DNA from 2 places in the Microbacterium aurum genome. Region 1 is predicted to be linked to the other one. Evidence: predicted binding sites of a transcription regulator. Region 1 holds the regulator's gene; the other holds the start of a gene.
What was found. The regulator LexA, encoded in region 1, represses DNA repair genes until DNA is damaged. The targets are predictions, from matches to a motif close to TCGAACANNTGTTCGA.
Positions count from the first base shown of each region.

Region 2: the regulator LexA is predicted to act here: its motif matches at 7,595-7,610, upstream of imuA' (DnaE2-dependent mutagenesis accessory factor ImuA').

Region 1 is NZ_JAFBCQ010000001.1:2,809,747-2,819,651, reverse strand. Features, by position in the region: gene hflX (GTPase HflX) at 1-875, shown strand, start outside; gene JOD60_RS13890 (S9 family peptidase) at 907-2,895, opposite strand; gene JOD60_RS13885 (methylenetetrahydrofolate reductase) at 3,061-4,098, shown strand; gene metE (5-methyltetrahydropteroyltriglutamate--homocysteine S-methyltransferase) at 4,095-6,422, shown strand; gene JOD60_RS17055 (hypothetical protein) at 6,471-6,605, opposite strand; gene lexA (transcriptional repressor LexA) at 6,735-7,400, opposite strand; gene JOD60_RS13870 (LysM peptidoglycan-binding domain-containing protein) at 7,678-8,058, shown strand; gene JOD60_RS13865 (histidinol-phosphate transaminase) at 8,072-9,190, shown strand; gene hisB (imidazoleglycerol-phosphate dehydratase HisB) at 9,250-9,861, shown strand; gene hisH (imidazole glycerol phosphate synthase subunit HisH) at 9,858-9,905, shown strand, end outside.
Region 2 is NZ_JAFBCQ010000001.1:1,569,447-1,579,351, reverse strand. Features, by position in the region: gene JOD60_RS07930 (uroporphyrinogen-III synthase) at 1-1,051, shown strand, start outside; gene JOD60_RS07925 (sirohydrochlorin chelatase) at 1,048-1,761, shown strand; gene JOD60_RS07920 (error-prone DNA polymerase) at 1,754-5,239, opposite strand; gene JOD60_RS07915 (DNA polymerase Y family protein) at 5,279-6,859, opposite strand; gene imuA' (DnaE2-dependent mutagenesis accessory factor ImuA') at 6,865-7,572, opposite strand; gene JOD60_RS07905 (HNH endonuclease) at 7,673-8,170, opposite strand; gene JOD60_RS07900 (M23 family metallopeptidase) at 8,478-9,380, opposite strand; gene JOD60_RS07895 (iron-dependent transcriptional repressor DtxR) at 9,634-9,905, opposite strand, start outside.

The sequences.
Region 1 (9,905 bases):
CGCGCCTGCGCGGCTGGGGTGAGTCGATGAGCCGTCAGGCCGGTGGACAGGTCGGCGCCGGCGGCGCCGGTATGGGCTCGCGCGGACCCGGTGAGACGAAGATCGAGCTGGACCGTCGCCGCATCCGCACCAAGATGGCGCAGCTGCGCAAGCAGCTGCGTGACTTCGCGCCCGCCCGTGAGGCCAAGCGCAGCGAGCGCAAGCGCAACACGATCCCGTCGGTCGCGATCGCCGGCTACACCAACGCGGGAAAGTCGAGCCTGCTCAACCGGCTGACCAGCGCCGGCGTGCTCGTCGAGAACGCGCTGTTCGCGACGCTCGACGCGACGGTGCGCCGCGCCGAGGCCGCCGACGGACGCGTGTACACGCTCACCGATACCGTCGGCTTCGTCCGCAACCTGCCGCACCAGCTGGTGGAAGCGTTCCGCTCCACCCTGGAGGAGGTCGGCGACGCCGACGTTCTCGTCCACGTGGTCGACGGATCGCACCCCGATCCGGCCGCGCAGCTGGCGACGGTCCGCGACGTCATGGGCGACGTGGGGGCACGGTCGACGCGCGAGATCGTCGTGTTCAACAAGGCCGATCTCGTCGACGACGACACCCGACTGGTGCTGCGCGGACTCGAGCCCGGTGCGCTGTTCGTGTCGTCTCGCACCGGTGAGGGCATCGAACAGCTGCGGGCCGCGATCGAGGCGGCGCTGCCGTTGCCGGCGGTCGAGGTGCGCGCACTCGTGCCGTACGACCGCGGCGACCTCATCAACGCGATGCACGAGAGCGCGCACATCGTCTCGACCAGCCACGAAGAAGGCGGCACCGCCGTGCACGCGCACGTCTCCGAGCGCCTGGCCGCCGAGCTCGCCCCGTACGCCGTCTGACGCGACCGGCAAGAGGCCGCAAAGGCGGTGCTCAGGTCAGCGTGACCGGAGGGATGCCGGGGGTCTCGAACCCGAAGACCTGTCCCACGAAGGCGAGTTCGGTCTCCAGAGCGTGCACGATCGTCTCGGCACGCCGGAAGCCGTGGCCCTCGCCCTCGTAGCGGACGTAGGCGTGCGGCACGCCGTGCGCGGCGAGCGCGTCGCGGATGGCCTCGGCCTGCGACGGCGGGACGACGGGGTCGTCGGAGCCCTGCAGCAGGAGCACCGGCACGTCGAACCCCTCGATGTGGGTCAGCGGCGACCGCTCCCGGTAGACCTCCTCGGCCTCGGGCAGCGGGCCGATGAGACCGTCGAGGTAGTGCGCCTCGAAGCCGTGGGATGCCGCGGCCAGCGCACGGGCGTCGCCGACGCCGTAGCGGGAGATCCCGGCGGCGAACACATCGGTGCGGGCGAGCGCCGCGAGCACGGTCCAGCCGCCCGCCGAGCCGCCCTTGATCGCGAGGCGGGCGGGATCGGCGGCTCCGGTCGCCGCGAGGCCGGATGCCGCGGCGGCGACGTCCGCGACATCCACCACGCCCCACTGCCCGCGGAGCCGCTCGCGATAGGCGCGCCCGTATCCGGTCGAGCCGCCGTAGTTCACCTCCAGGACGCCGATGCCGCGGCTCGTGAAGAACAGCACGCGGCTGTCGGCGACGCCCGTCGCGCGCCCGGTGGGACCGCCGTGGACGAGCACGAGGTACGGCGGGCGCTCGCCGTCCGCGCCCCGCACCTCCGGGCTTGCCGGGGGATGGACGAAGGCGTGCACGTCGCCGGAAGACCCGGACACCGTCAGCGGCGCCGTGCGCGGCAGCCACGCGCGGTCGATCCCCAGGGACGCGCCGACGACCTGTCGGGCGGTCCCGGCATCCGCGTCGATGAGCCAGATGCCCGTCGTCTCGGGCGCCGTCCCCGAGACGAGCGCCTGGTGACCGCGCACCGCCTCGATGAGGAGGTCCCCGGTCGCCGGCAGCGCGACGGGGCTCACGTCGCCTGTGGGACCGATGAGCACGAGGCGGTCGGAGCCGTCGCTGCGGACGGCGAGGATCCGTCCGCCGTCGAGGACGCCGTACCAGCGCATGCCCAGCGACCACAGCGGTCCGCCGGTGTCCGCGTCGGCGGGCGCGAGAGGGATCGGCGGGATGCCGGCATCCGCGCTCACCTGCCACGGGTTCCAGAAACCGGTGGTGTCGTCGAGGAACACGAGGGTGCGCTCGTCACGCCACTCCGGCTGCAGGACCGCGCCGGAGCCGCCCGCGACGTCGACGGGGGCGGCGGGGGTGTCACCGTCGATCCGGGCGATGCGCAGCCGGCTGTGATCCCACGGCATGTCGGGGTCGTCCCACCCGATCCACGCCAGCAGCGCGCCGTCGGGAGACAGGGTCGGCTGGGCGACGAAATCGGTTCCCGTCGCAAGCGTCCGCACGTCGCCGGTCGCGACGTCGATCGCCACGATCGCACGCGTCGCGGCGTCGGTCCCGGCCGCCGCCGTCACGTCGCCGGCCGCGTCGGCACCGGTGGCGCGTTCGCGCACCGCGAGGAGGGTGCCCGCACCCCAGCGGAGGCCGCCGTAGCGGTGGGCAGGGTCCGCCGTGAGTGGCTGCGGCGCGCCGCCGGGGAGCAGCCGCCAGACCTGCTGGTCGCTCTTCTCGACGAAGAACAGGCGGCCGTCGTCCGTCGCGGCCCACGCGCCGCCGCCGTAGTCGTGCACCGTCGACCGGGCGCTCCACGGGGTCGGCAGCACGGTCTCGATCGCGGTTGCCGTCGCCGTCAGCGCGCGGCGGAACACCGCGGTGCGGCCGCCCTCGGCGGGGACCGACTGCCCCCACCAGATCTCGTCGCCGACGAAGGCCGCGCCCTCCAGCCGCGGCGACGCCGCCGAGGCCCACTCCGCCGTCAGCGGCGACGGCCAGCTGCCGTAGGGGAGGGTCGGGAGCGCGGAGGTCTCGGACGTCTCGGGGCGGTCGGGGTGCGCAGCGGTCATCCGGCCACGCTACCGGCGAGATGACATCTGCCGTCATACAGCGCGCGCGGCCATCGCACGCCCCTACAGTGGACGCATCGACGCCCGCAGCTGCGGGCACGCGCCCGGCACCGACCGGGCAGGAGCGACAGCCGAGCCCGGCACCCGCCCGCGACGAGCGCACGTGTGCGCGCATCCGCGGCCGACCGGCTGACCGACCCTGACCCGAGAGCGACGATGACCCGCGCGACGATGTTCCTCCCCGAGACGTCCCCCGACACTCCGGTGCCGGCCGACGCCGCCGCGCCGTTCTCGTTCGAGATCTACCCGCCGCGCACCGCCGCGGGCCTTCCCGCCCTCTATGAGACCATCCGGGTGCTCGCCGACGCCGGGCCGCGGTTCATCTCGGTGACCTTCGGCGCGGGCGGCTCGACGACCGACCGGTCCCTCGCGGTGCTCACCCACATCCTCCGCGAGACCGCCGTGCCGCCCGTCGCTCACCTGACCTGCGTCGGCAGCACCTACGCCGACGCGACGGCGGTCATCCGCGAGTTCCTCGACGCCGGGATCACGCGTTTCCTCGCCTTACGGGGGGATCCGCCGGCCGGTACCGCCGAGGAGGACATCTATCTCGGCGACCTCGAGTCGGCCGCACAGCTGGTGCAGCTCATCGACCGGGTGCAGGCGGAGTGCTCGCCGTACCGCGAGCAGGAGATCCCCGGGGTGCCCGGCGCCGCGCGGGTGCAGCCGGCGTCCCGCGTCGAGATCGCCGTGGCCGCATTCCCGAACGGGCATCCGCGCTCGCGTCACCGTTTCGAGGACATCGATGCGCTGCTGGCGAAGCAGGCCGCGGGCGCCACGTCGGCGATCACGCAGCTGTTCTTCCACGCCGATGAGTACCTCGCCTTCGTCGAGCGTGCCCGCGCCGCGGGGGTGCGCATCCCGATCGTCCCCGGCATCATGCCGATCACCTCCCCGGCGCGTCTGCGTCGCGTGCTGGAACTCACCGGTGATCCGCGGCCGGACGACCTCGGGGAGGCGCTGGAGACGGCGACGGAGGCCGCGGCGCAGCGCGCCGTCGGCATCGCCCACGCGGCGGATCTCGCCCGTGCCGTCCTGGACGGCGGCGCGCCCGGCATCCATCTGTACGCCTTCAACAACCACGAGACCGTACTGGCGGTGCTGCGCGCCGCCGGCCTCATCGAACAGGAGACCCTCGCATGACCGCTCCCGCCTTCCCCGCCGGCACCATCCTCGGCTACCCCCGCATCGGACGGCGCCGGGAGCTCAAGCGTGCCCTCGAGCAGCACTGGGCCGGGGAGATCGATGAGGCCGAGCTCGACCGCGTCACGACCGAGCTGCGCCGCGCGACGCGGGAGCGCCTCGCCACCCTCGGGCTCGGCCGCGGCGACTCGGCGATTCCGGAGTCGTTCTCCTTCTACGACCAGGTGCTCGACGCCGCCCTCACCGTCGGCGCGCTGCCGGAGCGGTTCGGCGCGCTGCGGGCTGCCGACGGGTCGATTCCGCTGGCGGCATACTTCGCGGCGGCGCGCGGTCTCGGTGAGGCTGCGCCGCTGGAGATGACCAAATGGTTCGACACGAACTACCACTACCTCGTCCCCGAGATCGGCCCCGAGACCGACTTCCGGCTCTCCAGCGATCGGTTCGCCCGGCAGGTCGCCGAGGCGCGCGCCGACGGCGTGACGGTGCGGCCCGTGATCGTCGGCCCGGTCACCCTGCTCGCGCTGGCGAAGTCCTCCGACGCGGCTCCCGCAGGGTTCGCGCCGCTCGACCGGCTCGATGACCTGCTGGCGGTGTACGCCGACCTGCTCGGGGCACTCCGCCGGGCGGGCGCCGAATGGGTGCAGCTCGACGAGCACGCCCTCGTGAGCGAGAGCCTTGATGTGGATGCCGCCTCTCTCGCCGCCGCGGCCGCGCGTGCCTACGCCGTGCTCGGGGCGGCGACGGAGCGCCCCGCCATCCTCGTCGCCGCCGGCTACGGTCCGCTCACACCTGAGGCATGGCGCGCGCTCGGCGCAGCGCCGGTCGAGGCGCTCGCGATCGACCTGCACCGCGGTGGCGTCCCGACGGCGGTACCGGGGCTGGCTGGCAAGACGCTCGTCGGCGGTGTGATCGACGGTCGCAACATCTGGCGCGGCGACCTGGGTGCCGCAGCCGAGCGCCTGGCCTCGCTGGCCGGTCTCGGCGCGGCGGGCGTCGCGGCCGGGACGTCCACATCGCTGCAGCACGTGCCGCACGACGTCGCCGACGAGACCGCGCTGGATGCGCGTCTGGCATCCTGGCTCGCGTTCGCCGACCAGAAGGTCGCGCAGGTCGTCACGCTCGCCCGTGGACTCACCGATGGGCCCGCGGCGATCGCGGCCGACATCGCCGACGCCGCGGCCGCGCTCGCCGACCGTCGCAGCGCGCCGGGCGTGCGGGACGGGGCGGTGCGGAGCCGTGCCGCCGCGCTGACGCCGGCCGACGCGGAGCGCGGCGACCTCGAGCTGCGGGCCGCCGCGCAGGAGTCGCTGGGGCTTCCCGTCCTGCCGACCACGACGATCGGCTCCTTCCCGCAGACGGGCGACATCCGCCGCGCCCGCGCCGCGCACGGCCGCGGCGAGCTCACCGCTGCTGAGTACGCGCAGTTCCTGCGTGACGAGATCGCGCGGGTGATCGCGCTGCAGGAAGACCTCGGGCTGGACGTGCTCGTGCACGGCGAGGCGGAGCGCAACGACATGGTGCAGTACTTCGCCGAGCACCTCGACGGCTTCGCCGTGACGCAGCACGGCTGGGTGCAGTCATACGGGTCGCGGGCCACGCGCCCGTCGATCCTGTGGGGCGACGTCGCACGGCCGGCGCCGATCACGGTCGACTGGGCGCGCTTCGCGCAGTCCCTGTCGGACAAGCACGTCAAGGGGATGCTGACCGGCCCCGTCACGATCCTGGCGTGGTCGTTCGTCCGCGACGACCAGCCGCTCGCCGACACGGCGAACCAGGTCGCGCTCGCCCTTCGGGATGAGATCGCGGACCTCGAAGACGCCGGCATCCGGATCATCCAGGTCGACGAGCCCGCCCTCCGTGAGCTGCTGCCGCTGCGCCGCGCCGATCAGGCGTCGTACCTCGACTGGTCGGTGCGCGCCTTCCGCATCGCGACGGCGGGGGCGGCAGCGCCGACGCAGATCCACACTCATCTCTGCTACTCGGAGTTCGGTGTCGTCATCGAGGCGATCGCCGCGCTGGATGCCGACGTCACCTCGATCGAGGCGGCGCGCAGCCGTGGTGAGGTGATCGGCGACATCGCCGCGTCGGGATTCGCGGCGGGCATCGGTCCCGGCGTCTACGACATCCACTCCCCGCGCGTGCCGAGCAGCGCTGAGATCGAGTCCCTGCTGCGTCGCGCCGCCGCTGAACTGCCGCTGCGGCAGGTGTGGGTCAACCCCGACTGCGGCCTGAAGACGCGGGGGTACGACGAGACGGTGGCGTCGCTGCGGAACCTCGTGACAGCCGCGGACCGGGTGCGCGGCGAGTTGCAGCCCATCGGCTGAGTCTCACCACCCGGCGGCAGTGGGCGTGGCGTCTCACCGGACAGCGTCTCACCGCACCGTGGTCGCCGCGTCCGCCACCACGGCGAGGACCGCGGCGGTGTGCGCCGTCTGCCCGGACAGCTGCGCGTAGACGACGGCAAGCCCGGTGGGGGACAGGTCGAGATCGGTCGCGACGCTTCCCATGGCGGCGGAGCCGATCGCGACGCCCACCGCGAGCGAGCCCGCTCCGATGAGCAGGGCCAGGCCGGCGCCGTGGCGCGCGCACGGCCCGCGGCAGGCGGAGTGCTCCGGACCTCAGCCTCGACGGGTGACTCAGACGGCGCGGAGCACGGCGACGACCTTGCCGAGCACGACGGCGTCGTCGCCGAGGATCGGCTCGAACGCACTGTTGCGGGGGAGGAGCCAGGTGTGACCGTCGCGCTGGCGGAAGGTCTTCACGGTCGCCTCGCCGTCGAGCATGGCGGCGACGATGTCGCCGTTGTCGGCGTTCGGCTGCGAACGCACCACGACCCAGTCGCCGTCGCAGATGGCCGCGTCGATCATCGACTCTCCGCTGACCTTCAGCATGAACAGGTCGCCCTTGCCCACGAGCTGGCGGGGAAGCGGGAAGATCTCCTCGACCTGCTGGTCGGCGGTGATGGGGACGCCGGCGGCGATGCGTCCGACGAGCGGAACGAGCGCCGCGTCGCCGAGGGCCGGCGTCATGTCGGCGGGGTTCTCGGCTGCCGAGCCCGGCAGGTCGATGAGGACCTCCATCGCGCGCGTCTTGCCGGCGTCGCGGCGCAGGTAGCCGCTCAGCTCGAGCTGATTCAGCTGGTGGGTGACGCTGGAGAGCGACTTCAGTCCGACGGCGTCGCCGATCTCGCGCATGCTGGGCGGATAGCCGTGCCGCGCGATGGAGGCCTGGATCACCTCGAGGATCTTCAGCTGCTTGTCGCTCAGGCTCTTGCGTCGGCGGGTCTGAGGCTTGTCGGCCATGTCGCGCGCTCCTTCGATCGCGGCCTCCGGAAGGCGTCGCCTTCGAATGTCGGAGGTTGGTGATGGGGTCATCTTGTCGAAACCGTATCCGGTTCCGGAGGTCTCCGCTCGCAGCGCCACGCGTGTCGCGTTCGATCCATCTCCGATCCGGGGAGGGCTTGACAATCAGATTATATCGAAGATAGCTTCGGTACAGAGATTCGCATCCGACTCTCCCGGCCGAGAGTCGGGTGCGAATCTCTGACATCCGCAGGCATCCGTCCTTGAGGAGGAACCCATGACCACGATCGACATCCTCGGCGCTTCGCCCCGCCGCGCCGTGCTCGGCGCCGCACCCGCGACGCGACTGCGGCTGACGCGTCGCGGTCGCCGGGTCCTGGCCTTCCTCGCATCGGTGCCGGCGATCGTCGCCCTCAGCATCGCGATCATCTCCGGCGGTGGCGCACTCGCCACGTCCGACAGCGGCGCAGGCGCCGCACTCGAGAAGGTCACCGTCATGCCCGGCGACACCCTGTGGTCGATCGCCGAGAGCGTCGCGCCGCAGGCGGACCCGCGCGACGTCGTCGATGCGATCATGCGGCTGAACGCCCTGCCGTCGGGCAGCCTCGACGCCGGCGAGACCATCGCGATCCCGCTGGAGTACAGCGCCGCACGCTGACCCGCCCTCTACGATGGTCAGGGTGAGCGCCCGTCTCGAAGACCTCCCCAACTCGCTGGAGAACCTCCTCCGTCCCGACCTCCGCGGTCTCACGCCGTACGGTGCACCGCAGGCGCCGCTGCCGGTCGCGCTGAACGTCAACGAGAACACCCACCCCGTCCCAGAGGAGGTCGCCGACGACATCCTCGACGGCATCGCGCGCGCGCTGCGCGAGGTCAACCGCTACCCGGACCGCGAGTTCACCGCGCTACGCGAGGGCTTCGCCGATTACCTCGGTCACGGTCTTGCCCCCGATCAGATCTGGGCGGCCAATGGTTCCAACGAGGTGCTGCAGCACCTGCTGCAGGCGTTCGCCGGCCCGGGACGCACCGCGTTCGGGTTCGCCCCGACCTACTCCATGTATCCGCTGCTGACCCGTGCGACCGGCGCATCGTACGTGTCCGGCACGCGCGGGGTGGACTACACGCTCGCCCCCGAGGACGCCGCCGCGCAGGTCGCGCAGGCTCGGCCCGACGTCGTGTTCCTGTGCGCGCCGAACAATCCGACCGGCACCCCGCTCGGGCTCGACGTCATCGAAGCGGTGTACGACGCGACCGACGGCATCGTGATCGTCGACGAGGCGTACCAGGAGTTCGCGCCCCGCGACTCCCGCTCGGCCCTGACGCTATTGCCGGGCCGGGAGCGGCTCGTCGTCTCGCGCACGATGAGCAAGGCGTTCGCTTTCGCCGGCGCGCGCGTGGGCTACCTCGCCGCCGACCCCGCCGTGATCGACGCCCTGCGCCTCGTCCGCCTGCCCTACCACCTCAGCGCGCTCACTCAGGCGGCCGCTGTCGCGGCACTGCGTCACGCGCCGGCCATGCTCGCGATGGTCGACGACATCGTCGCGCAGCGCGATCGCATCTCCGCGACGCTCGCCGCGCTGGGCTACACGCCCTACGAGAGCTGGACGAACTTCGTGCTGTTCTCCGGTGTCGCCGACCCTGCGGCGACCTGGCACGCGCTGTACGACCGGGGCGTGCTGATCCGCGATGTCGGCATCGCGCACAGCCTGCGGGTCACGGCCGGCACTGAAGCGGAGTCGACAGCGTTCCTCGACGCGCTCGCGTCGATCGGCGACGCCGGCCGCGCGTAGCCCGCGTCGCGGCATCCGGCCGACGTCGGCGCGGCGCACGGCGCCGATAGACTCGCGGCATGAGCACTCCTGCGTCCCGGACGGCGGCGATCCGCCGCGCGACGAGCGAATCGACGGTCGAACTCGAGCTCGACCTCGACGGCACCGGTCAGAGCCACATCGACACCACGGTGCCGTTCTTCGACCACCTGCTGACGGCGTTCGCGAAGCACTCGCTGACCGATCTCACGGTGCGCGCCTCCGGCGACACCGACATCGACGCCCACCACACCGTCGAGGACGTCGCGATCGTGCTGGGACAGGCGATCCGTCAGGCGCTGGGGGACAAGAGTGGCATCTCGCGCTACGGCGACGCGCTCGTGCCGCTGGACGAGGCGCTGGCGCAGGCCGTCGTCGACATCAGCGGGCGCCCCTATCTCGTGCACACCGGCGAGCCCGTCGGCTACGAGCACCACCTCATCGGCGGCCACTTCACCGGATCGCTCGTGCGGCACACGTTCGAGGCGCTGGCCTTCAACGGCGGCCTCACGGTCCACGTCACGGTGCTCGGCGGTCGCGATCCGCACCACATCGCCGAGGCCGAGTACAAGGCGTTCGCGCGGGCGTTCCGGCAGGCGAAGGCGCTCGACCCGCTGGTGCAGGGCGTTCCCAGCACGAAGGGCGCGCTGTGACCGACGCCGCGACGCGGCCCCTCGTCGCGGTGCTGGACTACGGG
Region 2 (9,905 bases), 1.2 Mb from region 1:
GCTGGAGCGTCACGGCGCGCAGGTGCGCCGAGCGCCGGCGCTCAGCATCGTGCCGCACATCGACGACGAGGCGCTCCTCGACGCGACGCGTGCGCTCGTGCGCACGGCGCCCGACATCGTGGTCGTCACCACCGGCGTCGGGTTTCGCGGCTGGATGGAGACGGCGGAAGAGGCGGGACTGCTCGACGGACTGCTCGCCTCGCTCGGACGGGCGCAGATCGTCGCCCGCGGGCCGAAGGCGCGCGGCGCGATCCAGCAGGCGGGGCTCATCGCGGACTGGGTCGCGGAGTCGGAGACGTCGGCCGAGCTCGGCGCCTTCCTCCTCGCCGAGGGCGTCTCGGGCCGGCGCGTCGCCGTGCAGCATCACGGTTCGGGTGCGGACGGCCTGGATGAGCTGTTCTCGGATGCCGGTGCCGACGTCGTCAGCCTGACCGTCTACCGCTGGGGACCACCTGCCGACCCGGCATCCGTGACGCGATCGGTGCTCGCCGCCGCGCAAGGCGAGGTCGACGCCGTGCTGTTCACCTCCGCCCCGGGCGCTGCGGAGTGGCTCGCGGCCGCCGATCGGGCCGAGGTCCGCGATGCTCTTCTGGCCGCCGCCGCGACGAGACGGCTTCTCATGGCCGCCGTGGGCCCGATCACGGCCGGACCGCTGCGCACCGCCGGCTTCACCCCGCTCGTGGCGGAGCGCGGTCGGCTCGGGTCGCTCGTCCGTGCGGTCGTCACCCACTTCGGCGGCGGCCACGCCCCCGCCGTCGACACGATCGCCGGCCGGCTCGAGCTGCGCAGCGGCGGCGCGGTGCTCGACGGACGCTTCATCGCCCTCTCGCGTTCGGGCATCGCGCTGCTCGGCGCGCTGATCGCCGCGGACGGCGGCGTCGTGTCGCGAGCGACCCTGTGCAGCGCGCTGCCGCGCTCGGGCGAGAGCGCACACGCCGTGGATGTCGCCATCGCGCGCGTGCGCGAGGCGCTGGATGCCCCGGGCATCATCCGGACGGTCGTCAAGCGCGGCTACCGGCTCGAGCCCGCCGGAACGGAGGAACCACGATGACGACCCTGATCGCCTGCTCGCACGGCACGGCCGACGCGACCGGCCGCGCCGCCGTCCGCACGCTCATCGACCAGATCCGGGGCCTGCTGCCCGGGATCCGGGTGGAGGAGGCGTTCGTCGACGTGCAGGATCCCGCGGTCGACGAGGTCGTGGACCGCTGCGTCGGCGACGGCCCGGTCGTCGTCGTGCCCCTGCTGCTGTCGACGGGCTTCCACACGAACGTCGACATCGCGCGGGCCGTGGCGAAGCACCCGGGGCGCGCGAGCGCGGCACCGGCCCTGGGTCCCCACGAGCTGCTCGCCGACGTGCTGCACGACCGCCTGACGGCGGCGGGCGTGCGCCCCGGCGACGCCGTGGTCCTCGCGGCGGCCGGCTCGAGCGACCCCGCCGCGGCGGTCGATGTGCAGCAGATGGCCGCGATGCTCGCCCGCCGCCTGGACGGTCCCGTCACGACCGGCTTCGCCGCCGGCGCGGGCATCCGCATCGCGGACGCCGTCCGTGCCGCAGGCTCCGGAGCGGGCTCGGACGGCGCGCGGCGCCGCGTCGCGATCGCGAGCTATGTGCTCGCCCCGGGACACTTCGCCCGCGTCATCGCGCGCGGCGGCGGCGATCTGGTCACGCTGCCGCTCGCCCCCGATCCGCGCATCGCCGAGATCGCGGCCGAACGCTGCCTCGCCGCCCTGCGCACGCTGGAGCCGGCCGTCATCTGAAGTCCCGCGAGCGGTGCTGCACCCCCACCCGCAGGTCCTCGAACCCGTCGGCGACGAGGTTCGTCACCCCCTCCGGCGAACGCTCCAGCATCCCACGGGCGATGAGCGCCGGCGAATCGCGCAGCACCCGCCGGTAGCGGTCCCACACCCCCTTCGAACAGATCACGTTCACGAGCCCGTGCTCGTCCTCCAGGTTCACGAACGTGATCCCGGATGCCGTGGCCGGCCGCTGCCGGTGCGTGACCAGACCCGCGACCTCGACTCGCCGGCCGGTCTCGTGGGTGCGCAGTTCGCGCGAGCTGAGCACCCCGCGGGCATCCAGCGGTGCCCGGTAGTGGGTCATCGGGTGGTCGTCCGTGGAGATCCCCGTCGCCCACAGGTCCGCCGCCAGCACGTCGTAACTGGACTGGTCGGCGAACAGCGGCGGCTGCACCGCCACGAGCGTCCCGGGGAGGAACTCCGGCAGGTCCTGCGCCGCATCACCCGCCAGCCAGATCCCCTCCCGGCGGCTGACGCCCATCCCCTCGAACGCCCCGGCCGTCGCGAGCGCCTCGACCTGCGCCGCCGTCGCCTTCGTGCGGCGGACGAGATCGCGGAGGTCCCGGAACGGCCCCTCCGCCTCGCGCGCCGCGACGATCCGCTCGGCCAGCGGCTTGCCCACCCCGGTGACGGCGGCAAGCCCCAGCCGCACGGCGACGTTGCCGTCGCGGCGGTGCGCGGCCGACTCGTCCGGCGCGTCGGGCCGGAACTCCCCGACGGGCGGCTGGTGGCGCTCGGTGCAGGAGGGCATTCCGGTCGGGTCACCGCGTTTCGTCTCGCTCGCTGCGCTCGCTCGCGGGGCGACCGGGGTGGGGTCCCGGAGGGGTTCCAGCCCGGCATCCGCCCCCGAGAGGTGGATGTCGGGGCGCAGCACTCGCACCCCGTGCCGCCGGGCGTCGCCGGTGAGCGTCGCGGGCGAGTAGAACCCCATCGGCTGCGCGCGCAGGAGCGCCGCGAGGAACGCCGCCGGATAGTGCAGCTTCAGCCACGACGACGCGTACACGAGCAGCCCGAACGACAGCGAGTGACTCTCGGCGAAGCCGAAGTTCGCGAACGCCTGGATCTTCGCGTAGATGTCGTCGGCCGCCTCACCGACCAGGCCGTTGCGCGCCATCCCGGCGTACAGCTTCGCCTTCACCGACTCGATCCGCTCGATGCCGCGCTTGGAGCCCATCGCCCGGCGCAGCACGTCGGCATCCTCCCCCGACAGATCCCCCACGGCCATCCCCATCTGCATGAGCTGCTCCTGGAAGACCGGGATGCCGAGGGTGCGCTCCAGCACCGGCTTCAGCTTCGGATGCGCATACGTCACCTTCTCCTTCCCGAGCTTGCGCCGCACGTACGGGTGCACCGCACCGCCCTGGATCGGCCCCGGGCGGATCAGCGCGATCTCGATCACGAGGTCGTAGAACCGCCGCGGCTGCAGGCGCGGCAGGAGCCCCATCTGCGCCCGCGACTCCACCTGGAACACCCCGATCGAATCGGCCCGGCACAGCATGTCGTAGACCGCCGCCTCCTCTTTCGGGATCGCGTCGAGGCTCCAGTGCTCCCCCGTCGCCTCCGCGATGAGGTCGAAGCAGTACTGCAAGGCGGCGAGCATCCCGAGGCCGAGCAGATCGAACTTCACGAGCCCCATCCACGCCGCGTCGTCCTTGTCCCACTGGATGACGGTGCGCTTGTCCATCCGCGCGTGCTCGATCGGCACGACCTCGCCGACCGGCCGCTCGGTGAGCACCATCCCACCGGAGTGGATGCCGAGGTGCCGCGGCGCCTTCAGCAGCTCGCCGGCGTAGGCCAGCACCCGATCGGGGATGTCGTGATCGTGCGCCTCGTACACCCCGTCCCACCGGTCCACCTGCTTCGACCAGGCATCCTGCTGCCCCGGCGAATGCCCGAGCGCCTTCGCCATGTCGCGCACCGCGTTCTTCGGCCGGTACTGGATCACGTTCGCGACCTGCGCCGCCCGCTCGCGCCCGTACGTGTCGAACACCCACTGGATGATCTCCTCGCGCCGGTCGGAGTCGAAGTCGACGTCGATGTCGGGCTCCTCCTCCCGCATCGCCGAGAGGAACCGCTCGAACGGCAGCCGGTAGAAGATCGAATCGATCGCCGTGATGTCCAGCAGATAGCAGACGGCGCTGTTGGCCGCCGACCCCCGCCCCTGACACAGGATGCCGCGGCGCCGCGCCTCGGCGACGATGCCGTGCACGATGAGGAAGTACCCCGGAAAGTCCTTCTGCGCGATCACATCGAGCTCCCGTTCGATGCGCGCCCGGTCCTCGGCGCTGAGGTCGGGGTACTTCCGCGGGACGGCACCCCACACGAGCTCGCGCAGCCACGACATCGGCGTGTGCCCCTCCGGCACGGGCAGCTTCGGCAGCGCGGGCTTCGCGCGCCGCAGCGGGAAGGCCAGCTCGTCGGCGAGCGTCACGGTGCGCGCGATCGCCCCCGGGTAGCGCCGGAACCGCCGGGTCATCTCGGCGCCGGAGCGCAGATGCGCGCTCGCGTGCGACGGCAGCCAGCCGTCGAGCTCGTCGAGCCCCCGATTCGCCCGCACCGCCGCGATCGCCGCCGCCAGGTGCACCCGCTCAGGCACGTCGTAGTGCACGTTGTTCGTCGCGAGCACCGGCAGTCCCCGCTCGGCGGCGAGCGCCGCGAGGACGTCGTTGTCGCGGGTGTCGGTCGGATTGCCGTGGTCGATGAGCTCGACGTTGACGGCGTCAGGCCCGAAGCGCGAGATGAGCAGGTCGAGCTCGGATGCCGCCGCGCCCGCACCCCCGGCCGCCAGCGCCTGCCGGACGGTGCCCTTCCGGCATCCGGTGAGGATCGCCCAGTGCCCGTCCGCCCGCTCCGCCAGCTCGTCCAGGTCGTAGCGCGGCCGGCCTTTCTCGCCCCCGGCCAGCTGGGCGTGGGTGATCGCCGCGGCGAGCCGGTGATACCCCTCCTCGCCGCGGGCGAGCACGAGCAGGTGGGAGCCGGCGGGGTCGGCGACGCCGCTCTGCACGGCGGGCAGGCCCAGCGACAGCTCCGCCCCGAACACGGTGGCCACCTGCAGGTGCTCGGCGGCTTCGGCGAACCGGGCGATGCCGTAGAACCCGTCGTGATCGGTGATCGCGAGGGCGTGCAGGCCGAGGCGCTCCGCCTCCTCCGCAAGCTCCGCCGGCGCCGACGCGCCATCGAGGAAGGAGAAGGACGAGTGCGCGTGCAGCTCGGCGTACGGCACGGCATCCGCGGGACGCTCGATCGCGGGCGGCGCATACGATCCCCGTTTGCGCGAGAACGCCGGCCCGTCGCCGCCGTCCGGCTCGCGGGGTCCGCCGAGGGCTCGGGCGCCGGGCTTTCGCGGCGCATCCGGGGCGCCGGGCGTGCCCGCCGGGCTCGGGGCGTCGAGCAGCCGCGCCATCTCGGCCCAGGTCACCGAGGGATTGTTGAAGCCCATCAGTCGCCCTTCGACAAGCTCAGGGACCGGAAGTCGCAATCAGTCATAGATACCCTCGGCCTGCCAGCCGCCCTCTTCGCACACCAGCAGCCAGGCCGCCTGCGCGTCGTCGACCATCTGGAACCGGTGCGCCCGCCGCGCCCGCGCCGGATCCCACCCGCGCTCGATCACCGGCCAGGGACCGGCCCAGGTGCGGATGCCGCGGCGTCGCCCGGCGACCTCCAGCACGGCGGGGTCCGCGGTCAGCGCGCCGCGACCGTCGACGGCGACCATGTCGTCGTCGGCGTCGAGCACGGCCACCGGCATGCCGGCACGGAACACCGTCGCCGGCAACGGACCCGGAAGGCTCCCGGGCCAGGGCCGGTCGACACTCGCCGCCCGACCGTCCCCCCGATCTCCCCAGGGCACGAGCCGCTGGCGCTCGGCGAGCCACCGGCCCCCGCCGATCTCGGGAGTGAGCACCGCCTGGTGGCCGAGCATCGCCTGCACGCGCGAGAGGGCGCGGTGCACGCGCTCTTCGGGGCCGGAGCCGAACAGCCGCGCGGTGTGGTGGGCGGCGGCATCCACCGCCTCCGGCTCGATCCGCACCCGCACCACGGCGCTGCGCAGACCTCCGGTTCCCTGTCGCCCGGTCTGCTCCTGCTCGGCCAGCTGCCAGCGCACCCGGTCGACGATCGCGGCCGCGTCGAACGCGCCGGGGTGCAGCCATACCCGGTCGCTGCGGTCGCCGTTCTCGCCGGTGAGCACGACCCGCAGCTCGGTGCAGACGAGCCCGGCCTGCCCGAGGCGCGCGACGAACTCCTCGGCCGGCACACGCACCCCGAACGCGATCTGGTCGGCGATCTCGACCGGCGGCTCGAACACCGCCTCGCGGTGCAGCTCCGGCGGCGGCGTGCGCGGCGCCACGAGCCGGGGGTCGCACCCGGCCGCGAGCGCGTGCAGGCGCGCGCCGCGCGCGCCGAACCGCTCGCCGAGCCGATCCGCGCCGAGGGCGGCGACCTCGCCCAGGGTCTGCACCCCGAGCCGGGCGAACAGCGGCGCGAGCTCTTCGTCGAGCACCGTGACTGGCAGCGGCGCGAGGAACGCCGCCGCCTGCCCCGCCGGCACGATCCGCACCGGATCGCCGGGCCGGGTGCCCGACCGGGCGGCCTGCTCCGCCGTGAACGTGCCGTCGGCGATGCCCACCCGCACCTCCGCGACCCCCGTCGCCTGCACCGCCCCGGCGAGCACCGTGGCCGCCGCCGCCTCGCCGCCGAAGTAGCGCGCCGGTCCCCGCGCGCGTAGCGCGCACAGGCCCGGCTGCAGCAGCTGCACCCCCGGCGCCTGCTCCTCGATCTGGGCGATCAGCGGCGCGAACGCCCGGTGGTCGCGCACCGGATCGGCCTCCACGACCGTCACCTGCGGGCACCGTGCCTGCGCGTCGCGGCGCCGCTGCCCCCGGCGCACCCCCTCGGCACGGGCAGCGGCCGAGCAGGCCACGACGACGCCCTTGTGGAAGACGGCGATCGGCTGCGCGGCGTCGAGCGGATCGTCGCCGTCACGCGTGAGTGCCACGATCGGCCAGTCCGGCACCCACACCACGATGCTCCGCGGCGCGGCCTCGGCGGTGTTCGCTCCCATCTTCCTCACCCCACCGCCCGGAGAGGTGCGCTCTCCCTCGCCGCGGCGGGGACGGATGCCGGGGCCTGCCCCGCGGCCAGTCCGCCCTGCGCGTCGGGGAGCAGCACGCGCCCGGACCGCGGCATCGGGAACCGCCGGCTCGTCACGGTCACCGTCAGCTCCCGCCCCTCCAGCAGCCCGTAGCCGTCGCCGAGACCCGACCACGACGGATCGCCGACGTCGATCATCGCCTCGGTCTGCGGCCACGGTCCCTGCACCAGCAGCACCGCCTCGCGTTCGCGCATGCGCGCCGCGAGCCGCGCGATGTCGGCATCCTTCGCCCGCGCCGGCGGACGCACCGCCACGACCGGCAGCACATCGGCCACCGTCGCGGTCACGGTGAGCCACCGCTCCCCCGGCTCGGGCACCAGTACGAGGCGCTCGAGGTCGACGCCCGCCGCGCGGGCCGCCTCAGCGCCCAGGTGCGGCATGCCGATCGCGGCGCACCACGAGCCCTCGCGCGAGGGGCGCGCCAGCAGCGCGAACAGCAGCGAGGTCGAGCGGCCCAGCGAGTACGAGGCGCCGGGGCGCAGGCCGCCGCCGGGCAGCAGCGCCGCCAGCGCGGGAGGAACCGGCAGCACGGGGGTGTCCAGACGTCGGCCCTGCATGCGCTCCAGCTGCGCCCGCAGCGCACGGACGGTGCCCGCGGCATCCGCGACAGCAGCGTTCCCCACGATCGACCTCACCTCGACAGGCTAGAACATTTGTTCTAACACCTCAATCCGTCGAGGTCGAAGATAATCACGGGTTCCGACACGGACCCGCGCGCGGGTCTCAGGCGGCGAGCGACAGGTAGGGCTCCCAGGCCGGCTCGCTCCGCTCGGTGCCCCGCACCGTCCACTGCGCTCCGCGCGGCGGCTGCGGCAGCCAGCGCAGCTCCCACCCCATCTCCTGCGGTGTGCGGTCGCCCTTCAGGTTGTTGCAGCGCAGGCAGCACGCCACGAGGTTCTCCCACGAGTCGACGCCGCCGCGCGAACGCGGCAGCACGTGGTCGATGGTCGTCGCCGCCTTGCCGCAGTAGCCGCATCGATGCCCGTCTCGCCGCAGCACGCCACGCCGGGTCACTGGCACGCGCCGGGCGCCGGGCACCCGCACGTACCGGGTCAGCACGATCACCGCCGGTCGATCGCGCGAGCCGCCGATCCCCCAGACGGGATTCTCCTCGATCCGTTCGATCACGGTGGCCTTCTCGTTCATCACGAGCACGAGTGCCCGCTTGAACGAGACGACGGCCAGCGGCTCATATCCCGCGTTCAGTACCAGGGTGCGCATGCGACTTCCTCTCGACCGGCCGTGATGGCTTCAACGGCGCTCCGGTGTGTGCGAGCTCACGCGGACGAGGCGGCGCAGGCACGAAAAAAGGCGCTGTCATAAAGACAGCGCCCTGATGCCACGACAGAAGTCGCGGCAGTCGTGCACACGATGCCGAAGCACATAGCGACCGAGCGCATTCACGGTTCGAATGCGAGGTGCTGCGTCCATCGGCTCCCCCTCGGCTCTGCGAGCGTCGGGTTCAGGCTAATACAGCGCGAGAGCGGGAAGGCGAAAAGCAGGTGAACGGATGCCGCGTGTCGCGCGCTCAGCCCGCGTTGGCGACGAGCCAGCTCTCCGAGTTGACCCACGACCCGTTGACGTAGATCTCCAGGTGCAGGTGCGTGCCGTAGGCGCGACCGGTGTCGCTAACCTGGCCGATGAGCTGACCGGCCGAGACGGTCTGGCCGACCGTGACGCGGCGGCTGCCGTACATCATGTGCGCGTAGAGCGAGGTGACCGTGTTGCCGCCGATGTTGTGGGCGATCTTCACGTAGACGCCCCAGCCAGGACCGTTCTCGGTCGACTCCACGACGACGCCGTCGGCGATCGCGTACAGCGGCGTGCCGAGGGGTGCCATGTAGTCGGTGCCCTTATGGCCGGCATACGGGGTGCCGAAGCTCGTGAACGACGTGAGCGGACGCACGACGGAGCCGGCCGGCGCGATCGACTGCGCGATGGCGCCGCTGTAGGCGGCCGACGCGGCCGACGCGGTCGAGGCGGCCGCGGCGATGCGGGCCGCGGCGGCGGCCTTGGCCGCTTCCTCGTCCTTCTTGGCCTGGATCTCCTCGGGCGTGGTCGCGGAGTAGCTGCCGCGGGCGAGGGCGGCCGGGGTCGCCTCGGAGGCGACGACGAGCGACTGCGCGTTCTTGGCGGCGACCTGCTGCACCGTCGTGACGGCGGCTTCTGCCGTGTTGCCGCCGGTCGCGGCGAAAGCGGGGATCGCGACGGTGGCGACGAGGCCGGCGACGGCCGCGACGGTCACGAAGCTGCGCACCGGGTGCGCGCCGCCGCGCAGGCGACGGGGCGTGGTCTTCGCGGGGGTGGATGCTGCGGGAGCGGTCGACGTCGTCAGACGTCGAGCGATCGGGACGCGTCGCGCACGGCGCTGATCGGGTGTCGTCGCTTCGGACTCGGGTGTCTCCTGCGGCGAATCGAACTGTTCAGCCAATGGTCCTCCGGCGCCTCCGCCGCCCTCCCCCAGGGGAAGGATGCTGGTTCGTCGGCACTCGGTGTCGGGGCACAGATGTACGGGCTTCACCGCGCGAACGACGAACCGATGAGGCAATTCGTGCGGAGATCCGTGGCGGGCTTCTCGCCGTTGGACTTTTCGAGGCTACCGGAAGGTAACGAATATGTCACGCGGGAGCACGTGTGCCCAGCCGTTTACCGGGCGATGTCCAGGCTCGGCCGCGCGGTGCCGCTCACGCCTGGGGCGCGGCATCCACCAGGAAGATGTGCGATGCGACCTCGACGGGCAGCTCCAGGCCCTCGCTCTGACCGTCCATCTGCACGAGCACGTAGCCCTCGCTGAAACGGTACTGACCGCGGGCCCCGGGAAGCACACCGGCATCGCGCAGCTGCTCCAGCAGTTCGGGGTCGACCTGGGCCGGCTCGGCGAGGCGCCGCACGGTGCCGGTGAGAGGGCCGCCGACCTCGTTCAGCTGCCGTACGAGGCCCACGACACCCTCGTTGA